2 regions of the Leclercia sp. GHBNCSD genome follow, and region 2 is predicted to be linked to the other one. Evidence: predicted binding sites of a transcription regulator. Region 2 holds the regulator's gene; the other holds the start of a gene.
What was found. The regulator LexA, encoded in region 2, represses DNA repair genes until DNA is damaged. The targets are predictions, from matches to a motif close to TNCTGTATGTACATACAGNA.

Region 1 (4,428 bases), on a different contig from region 2:
CTTTATGGCGGTCGGTATTATTACCGCAACGCTGACCGGTTTCTGGCTCGGTTAAGGAGGAGATATGTTAATGGTCATTGCCGCGTTTCTGTGTGGCCTGATTTTTGGCGTGGGTTTGCTGATAAGCGGGATGGCAAATCCGGAGAAGGTGCTTGGCTTTCTGGATCTCTCTCAGCCCTGGGATCCCTCTCTTGCCTTCGTGATGCTCGGGGCGATTGCGGTGGGGACAGTCGGCTTCAGGTTAGCTAAAGGCAAACAAACGTCGTTTTGCGGGGCGCCGATCCGGCTGCCGGAGAATAACACCGTAGACCGCGCGCTGCTGATGGGCGCTGTTCTGTTCGGCCTGGGTTGGGGGCTGGCGGGTATTTGTCCCGGACCGGCGCTGGTCTTACTGGGTACGGGCGCAGGGAAGGGAGTGCTGTTTGTGTTGTCGATGCTGGCCGGAATGTGGTTCGTGAACAAGGTCCGGCCAGCGTAACACCGCGATTCAGGACATTGACTCCGCTTCTGGCAGAACAAGGGAATTGAGGACATGGTCCTGCCAGATCCCGTTTATCTTGAGGTAGGAGTGGGCATAGCCCTCTTTGACAAACCCGAGGCTGGCAAGCAGTTCTACTGCTGCGCGCGTTATCAGGAAGATGGTTTGCCATAATCCGGTGAAAGCCGTAATGCATCTGTACATAATCCAGAGAGTCTTTAAGCGCCTCTTGCATGAGTCCTTTCCCCTGATGAGCGTGGTCGAGAGAGAAACCGAGATAGCACGCCTGGAAAACCCCAAAGATAAAATTGGTGAAATTAATGCTGCCGATGATGTTATTTTCACCTTTTAACGTGAAAACGATTTGCAGACATTTTCTTGCTTCATAATCTTTCTGCGCACTCGCAATCCGTTGGGACACGCTATCCAGTGTGAAATAGTCTTCATTACGCAATGGCTCAAAGGGCGCGAAATGTGAGCGATTTTCCAGCAGGAAAAGCTGGAATCTTTCTGCCCGGTCGGGCGTCAGTAGCCAGACATCTGTACGTTGAGTGGAAAATAACTTCATATGTATATCTAATTAACATTGTGGTTACATCTATTGTACTGATTACAAGATTGATTTTCAGCTGACTTCAACCTACTAAAGTTAGACTGGTAACCCTGACCCGATTTGCCCGATCCTGTCAGGTCATTCCTCCCTCATCCAACTGTATAAAGAAAGAGAGCGCTATGAAACTCTATGTATATGAGCATTGCCCGTTCTGTATCCGCGCGAGAATGATCTTTGGTCTTAAAAAGGTGCCCTTCGAGCTGGGCGTAATAATGGAAGGGGATGTCGAAACGCCAACCCGTATGGTGGGCAGAAAGGTCGTGCCGATCCTGCAAAAAGAAGAGGGCGCTTACATGCCGGAAAGCATGGATATCGTCCATTATGTCGATCAGCTTGACGGCACGCCGGTGATTAAAGGTGAATGCGATCCCCTGATTGAGGCCTGGTGCAAAGAGAACACGCGCACCGTCTTTAACCTGGCGATCCCACGTTTTACCCGGGCAGATTTTCAAGAGTTGTCCACCCCAGCCGCGCGCGAAGCCTATACCCAGCGTGAGATAAAAGCGTTTGGCGATCTGGAGGCATTATTGGCCAATAGTCAGGCCTGTATCGATACGCTGGTGGATGAACTGGCTAAAATCGAGCCTTATCTGCGTGCCAGACACCCGATAAGCATCACCGATTTTTACCTTTTCCCGGTGCTGAACTCGCTGACAATTGTGAAAGCGTTCCCGTATCCGGACTACCTGAGCGGCTATCTGGACCACGTTGCGACGTCCTGTAACGTACCGCTGTTTACCGATAAGGCGTTGTAATTGAAGGGGGGCCGCCCCCGAACATATTAAGCAGGTTTACCCAGCGCATTTTTGGCTGCAACACAAACCGGGAAGTGTTATACTGTATATAATTACAGTATAGGGGGTGCATAATGGCTGTTGAAACAAAATATGTTGTCGTAAGAAAAGGTGAAGAGAAAATGACATTTGCCAGTAAGAAAGAGGCTGACGCTCACGACAAACTGCTCGACCTCGCAGAAGCGTTCACCGACTGGCTGTTGCAAAGTGACATGCAGATGGATGAAACGCAGGCTGAAAATCTGGGGCTCTATCTCGCCGAGCAGAAAGAGGCCGTGCAGCATATTCTGCGTACCAGCAAACTTCCCGATCTTAATGCCGCAACAGCAGCAGAGAAAGCAGCGTCAGATGAAGGTGGCAGTAAAAAAATCAGAGCAGTTAAAGCTGCCTGATCAACACATCATCGCTGAGCCTGTCGCCGCAAGCGGGTAACTGCTTGCGGTTTTTTTTGTCATATGCCAGGCACAGATGGGTAAATGTGGTGAGGAAGGCAGGAAGCGGGCAGAGCATTAACATAATCGTCATCGCCTGGACCCGTTTCTCGCTTAACTACAGAAGCGGCCAGTTTAAGCGCGGTGCGGTAAGTCGCTCATTATCTCTTGTATTTCATTGAACAGTCTTGCCAGATGGAAACCATCGCAAACGGAATGATGGACCTGAACGGCGAGCGGCAACAAGGTCTTTCCATCCTGTTCGTAGTATTTGCCAAAGGTGAACATGGGCGCGAAAAAGTTCTTCATGTTTGCAACGTTGACATTGAAACTGGTAAACGTTGCCCAAGGAATAGCCGATACGAAAAATATATTGTCCGGTGACTCGCCCTTAGGCCAGTAAGAAAGGTTATTCCCGTAGCGTGCAACGTCCTCAGAATAGGTTTTTTGGAAGTGCGCCATATTGCCATCGTAATAACTCCATATTGATGAGAATGTCTCCGTTTCATTATGGAAAATGGTGTAGCTCGGATAAACTTCCTTCCATATAACCAGTTCATCGTCCTTCATAGCCATACGAAACTCGGTATGCCTGTTTACCACCTCAGAAATGATGGAGATGATAGTAGGGTAAAACTTCCAGCCAACATCTTTAATATGTTTCAGCAGATCGGTGATGTCTAAATTAACGGTCTGGTTAATGGTGCTCTGAGCAAAAGACTGAAATACCGCAAAATGTTCCTTCCTGGCCCAACGAGATAAGTCAACAGGCGTATATTCTGGGATTGTTTTTTTCATTTTTCACCCTTTGATTAGCGATGTAATTCAGCGTTCAGCTAAGATTTTTCCATGATAAACCAGCATATCTCATTATCACTCTGATATGCATCGGTAAAGTGAGGCTGATTGCCAGTTACGTTAAGAAGAGCGGTGGCTGCGACGGTACCTTAAAGATTGCTGCGCAAAGCGCTCCTTTTAAAGCTGTCTTCTGCGCTTCACTGAGTACATCACTTCGTCACTCTTTTTGATCATTTCGTCAAGCGACGAATAGTGGCCCTGATCATTGTGCAGAACGCCAGAAGAGTAATTGATGTTATAGGGTTTACCTGATTTTTCGTTGTAATCGTCCACTCCCCGACGAAGCGCATGCAAAAAAGCTTCCGTAGCACTCCGGGTGGTAATGAGCACGGCGAATTCGTCCCCACCCAGCCGACCGGCAATATCGCCGGGATTGAGGAACTGAAACAACAGTCCTGAGAAGACTTTCAGAACCTCATCGCCTTCAGCATGTCCCCAAAGATCATTGATAGGTTTGAATTTATCCAGATCAAAAAAGATAAGACTGAACGGTGTATTACGCTCAGTGAGGGCGCGGAACCGTTTTTCTCCTGTCCGGTAAAAACCCCGCCGATTCGCTATTCCGGTCAGACTGTCGGTCATCGCCATGCCGATGACCTGAAATTCATCCTCAACAATGAAAGCCAGATCCTTGAGTGAAGCAATATCCTCGTCGTTAAAGCTGCGGGGGATGGTATGAATGAGGCAAAGCGTACCTGCCACTTCTCCGTCAGGGAGATGCACCGGATAGCCAGCGTAAAATCTGATGTAAGGTTCACCGGTGACCAGGGGATTATCATGAAAACGCTCATCAACAGATGCATCGTTAACGATAAAAGCGCCATCCTGCAAAATGGCATGCCCACAGAATGAGATATTACGTGGCGTTTCCCGGACACCGAGACCCTCGCATGCAATCAACCATTGTCGCTCGCGATCCAGCAGGCTTATCAGGACCACAGGTACCTGAAAGATTCGCCTGGCAAGCCGGGTAAGACGATCAAAACGCTCATCGTCTCTGGTATCAAGCAGGTCTGCGAGATAAAGCGACTTTAGTCTTTCTTCTTCATTTTCCGGTATGCCGGGGAATTTCATAGAACCTCAACGACTTATGCGCGTTTTTGATATTTTCATCTACACCACAATATTCTTTAGCTGAGTATAGGATAAGCAGAAATTACCCGCCTGTCTGGACACTGATATCTGTTTCTGTCGGGGCTTGTCAGATAAAGAACCGTATCCATTTTTAAAAATGGGGACTCGTTCGCGAAGATA
Region 2 (4,428 bases):
GTTGGGTGCCGTCGATCTCCAGCGGCTCCAGCGGATCCGGGAGATCGTGCGCCAGGCATTGGGCGCGGAGCGTCAGCAAGTCGGCCTTCGAGTTGTAAGGCAAAACGTACATAATAGGACGCGAGGTATCGAGTCCCAATTCCAGCGTGGGAACCGCCGGAATAGACTTGCTTTTTACCAGGACGCTTAATGGTAAATTAAGTAATTTGTAGTAAATTCGTGGCCAGCCAGACATAAACGATGTAAAGCCTCTGGTTAAAAATGCAATTGCGGCGCAAGGATAACAGAAAGCGCGCAAAATTTCTGTTGTTACCCGTCATACTTCCGGCGGCAGCGCAGCGCGCTTAAGCCACCGTTTCTGACGCTATTTTCGAAGAAAGGTTTCTTTTAATGGCCAACAATACCACTGGGTTAACCCGAATCATTAAAGCTGCCGGCTATTCCTGGAAAGGCATTCGTGCTGCCTGGATCAATGAAGCCGCTTTTCGCCAGGAGGGGGTAGCAGTCATCGCGGCGATTATTATTGCCTGCTGGCTGGATGTTGATCCCATCACCCGCGTACTCCTGATTGGATCGGTAATGTTGGTGATGATAGTCGAAATTCTGAACAGTGCGATCGAGGCGGTGGTCGACCGCATTGGCAGCGACTTCCATGAGCTTTCGGGCCGGGCGAAAGATATGGGCTCTGCCGCTGTGCTGATGGCGATTATCGTTGCTCTGTTTACCTGGGTCACGCTGCTTTGGGGGCATTTGCGATAAGCCTTCAGAAACCGAACAAGTCTCTGGTTTTTTATGCGGTTTGTGGTTCCAAAATCGCCTTTAGCTGTATATACTCACAGCATAACTGTATATACACCCAGGGGGCGGAATGAAAGCGTTAACGACCAGGCAGCAAGAGGTGTTTGATCTCATTCGGGATCATATCGGCCAGACGGGTATGCCGCCGACGCGTGCAGAAATCGCGCAGCGTCTGGGCTTCCGTTCTCCAAACGCCGCTGAAGAGCACCTTAAAGCCCTGGCGCGTAAGGGTGTGCTTGAGATTGTCTCCGGCGCGTCTCGTGGTATTCGTCTGCTCGTTGAAGCAGAAGAGGGCCTTCCGCTTGTCGGTCGTGTCGCCGCCGGGGAACCGCTGCTGGCGCAACAGCATATTGAAGGCCACTATCAGGTCGATCCGGGCATGTTCAAACCGAGCGCGGACTTCTTGCTGCGCGTCAGCGGGATGTCCATGAAGGATATCGGCATTCTCGACGGCGATCTGCTGGCGGTACATAAAACGCAGGATGTGCGCAACGGCCAGGTCGTTGTGGCGCGCATAGATGATGAAGTGACCGTTAAGCGTCTGAAAAAACAGGGCAACACGGTACAGCTGCTGCCGGAAAACAGCGAGTTTTCCCCGATTGTTGTCGATCTGCGTGAACATAACTTTTCCATCGAAGGGCTGGCGGTAGGCGTCATCCGCAACGGTGAATGGTTATAACCTCTTTCTGACAGACTGCGGCAACCCCGCAGTCTGCTTTTCTTTTTTCTCCCGGTCATACACATGTCTCTGCTGACTGCTTCAGACAAGGCGTTGTGGCGTCTTGCCCTCCCGATGATCGTCTCCAATATCAGCGTCCCGCTGCTGGGGCTGGTGGATACCGCCGTTATCGGCCATCTCGACTCTCCGGTCTATCTGGGCGGTGTCGCCATCGGCGCCACGGCAACCAGTTTCCTGTTTATGCTGCTGCTCTTTTTGCGTATGAGCACCACCGGTCTCACCGCTCAGGCCTATGGCGCGAAAGATCCGCTGCGTCTGGCCCGGGCGCTGGTGCAGCCGCTGATCCTCGCGCTCGGCGCCGGTCTGCTGATTGTGCTGCTGCGCACACCGCTTATCGATCTGGCGCTACATATCGTGGGTGGCAGCGAGGATGTCCTGCATCAGGCGCGGCGCTTCCTTGAGATCCGCTGGCTCAGCGCCCCGGCATCGCTGGCTAATCTGGTGCTGCTCGGCTGGCTGCTGGGGGTGCAGTATGCCCGGGCACCGGTGATCCTGCTGGTGGTGGGTAATCTGCTCAATATCGTGCTGGATCTATGGCTGGTGATCGGGCTGAAAATGAACGTGCAGGGGGCCGCCCTGGCGACTGCTGCCGCCGAATACGCCACCCTGTTGCTCGGCTTGTGGATGGTCTGGCGGGTGCTGGCTCTGCGCGGCATTTCCCTGGCGCTGCTGAAAGCGAGCTGGCGCGGCAATATCCGCAAGCTGCTGGCCCTGAACCGGGACATTATGCTGCGCTCGCTGCTGCTGCAACTCTGTTTCGGCGCGCTGACGGTGCTGGGCGCGCGTTTGGGGCCGGAGATTATCGCCGTTAACGCCGTGCTGATGACGCTCCTCACCTTTACCGCCTACGCGCTGGATGGTTTTGCCTATGCGGTTGAAGCGCACTCCGGGCAGGCCTATGGCGCCCGGGAAAGCGGCCAGCTGCGCGAAGTATGGCGGGCAGCCTGCCGTCAGTCTGGCATGGTGGCGCTGGCCTTCGCGCTTGTCTATGCCCTGGCGGGTAACCCGATCGTGGCGCTGCTGACTTCGCTGCCAGAGCTGCGCGCGCTGGCGAGCCATTATCTTGTCTGGCAGGTGATTTTGCCGGTGGTGGGGGTCTGGTGCTATTTGCTCGACGGCATGTTTATCGGCGCAACCCGTGGCGCAGAGATGCGCAACAGTATGGCCGTCGCGGCCGCCGGGTTTGGTCTGACGCTGTTCACCTTGCCCTGGCTGGGTAATCACGGCCTGTGGCTGGCCCTGAGCGTTTTCCTGGCGCTGCGGGGGCTCTCTCTGGGCTGGATCTGGCGCCGGCACTGGCGCAACGGCACCTGGTTTCAATAACGGCTTCACCTTACTGAATGGTAAAAGATTCCGAATAACAAACCCAACGCCGCACGCTTATCTATAATTATTATCACGTCCAGCACGAAATCTATTTCAGGACGAACTTATCCTTAACGACCGAGCGAAGAGGAATCGATGATGAATAAAGACCAAGTCGGCGGTAACTGGAAGCAGATCAAAGGTAAAGTAAAAGAACAGTGGGGCGACCTGACTGACGATGACATGACCGTTATCGAAGGTAAACGTGACCAGCTGGTGGGGAAAATTCAGGAACGCTATGGTTATGAGAAAGACCAGGCGGAGAAAGAAGTTGGTGACTGGGAAACCCGTAACAACTATCGCTGGTAATTCAGCTCTACCCGCAGGTACACGGATGTACGCCCAGGGCGACCTTCAGGTCGCCCCTTTTTTTGTGCTCAACGCGGCTTCTTTTTCAACTGGATAGAGTGGTCATGCTGGCAATTTTCCTGATGGCGGCAGGCCTCGACTTCTACGCAGTTGCGGCACAGACCGTGCGCTTCAATCACGTTGTGACGCAGGGCAAATCCCATCTTCGCCGCCAGAGTATGCATGATGTCTTCCACCCCTTCCGCGCCTTCTTCCTTCACGCTGCCGCAGCGATCGCAAATAAACATCGCTGAGGTGTGGGTAGGCTGATCGAAAAGGTGGCACAGCACATAGCTGTTGGTCGATTCCACTTTATGCACAAAACCCTGCTCAAGCAGAAAATCGAGCGCCCGGTATACGGTAGGGGGCTTCGCCTGCGGCTCGCTTTCGCGCAGCAGATCGAGCAGGTCGTAAGCGCTGATGGCCCCGTTTTGCAGGCTCAGCAGGCGCAACACTTCAAGGCGCTGCGGAGTCAGGCGCACATTGCGTTGCGCACAGAGCTTTTCGGCTTGCGCTAACAGTGCCTGCATTGTGGTCGTTTCCATTTTGCACCTCGAATAACGTGGAATAACAAACCGCCAGTTTACCATGTTCTGGCCTAAACGCCGAGATCCAGCAGGTGTGCTACCCTGACGAAAAACCACGGGGGACCAAAAGATGAAAAGACCGGACTGTATTCGACACTGGCGTGAGGTAGAAGGGGCCGACAATTCAACCTATCCCGATAGCACAGAGCGTTTCTCCATTGGCGCGCCCCTGGCTCGAGCGCTTGGCTTAGGCCGCCTCGGTATTCACCATGAACGCCTGCCGCCTGGGCGTCGTACCTCCTATCCACATGCCGAAAGCGATGAAGAGGAGTTTATCTTTGTGCTGGAGGGTTATCCCGAAGCCTGGATCAACGGGTATTTATGGAAGCTGGAGCCGGGGGACAGCGTAGGATTTCCGGCCGGGACGGGGGTTTGCCACACCTTTATTAATAACACCACTGAAGAAGTGCGGTTATTAGTGGTGGGCGAAGCCAATAAAAAATATAACCGAATTTATTATCCGCTAAATGCAGTATATGCCGCCACCCGTGAAGATCGCTGGATCGATCACCCGCCACAATTTTTTGGTCCGCATGATGGAAAACCCGGGCGAAAATAAATTCTTGTTCTATACCTATTTAAAGCCATAAG

Region 1: the regulator LexA is predicted to act here: its motif matches at 1,927-1,946, upstream of ACT3IC_RS20680 (YebG family protein).

What each region holds. Positions count from the first base shown of each region.
Region 1 covers NZ_JBQVYO010000002.1:94,653-99,080, reverse strand. The annotation lists gene ACT3IC_RS20705 (YeeE/YedE family protein) at 1-55, shown strand, start outside; gene ACT3IC_RS20700 (DUF6691 family protein) at 65-478, shown strand; gene ACT3IC_RS20695 (hypothetical protein) at 488-682, opposite strand; partial or broken gene ACT3IC_RS20690 (GNAT family N-acetyltransferase) at 669-1,046, opposite strand; gene grxB (glutaredoxin 2) at 1,211-1,846, shown strand; gene ACT3IC_RS20680 (YebG family protein) at 1,960-2,277, shown strand; gene catA (type A chloramphenicol O-acetyltransferase) at 2,452-3,114, opposite strand; gene ACT3IC_RS20670 (sensor domain-containing diguanylate cyclase) at 3,292-4,248, opposite strand.
Region 2 covers NZ_JBQVYO010000001.1:1,688,477-1,692,904, reverse strand. The annotation lists gene plsB (glycerol-3-phosphate 1-O-acyltransferase PlsB) at 1-235, opposite strand, end outside; gene ACT3IC_RS08265 (diacylglycerol kinase) at 391-759, shown strand; gene lexA (transcriptional repressor LexA) at 869-1,477, shown strand; gene dinF (MATE family efflux transporter DinF) at 1,541-2,860, shown strand; gene ACT3IC_RS08250 (CsbD family protein) at 3,002-3,211, shown strand; gene zur (zinc uptake transcriptional repressor Zur) at 3,280-3,795, opposite strand; gene ACT3IC_RS08240 (cupin domain-containing protein) at 3,908-4,396, shown strand.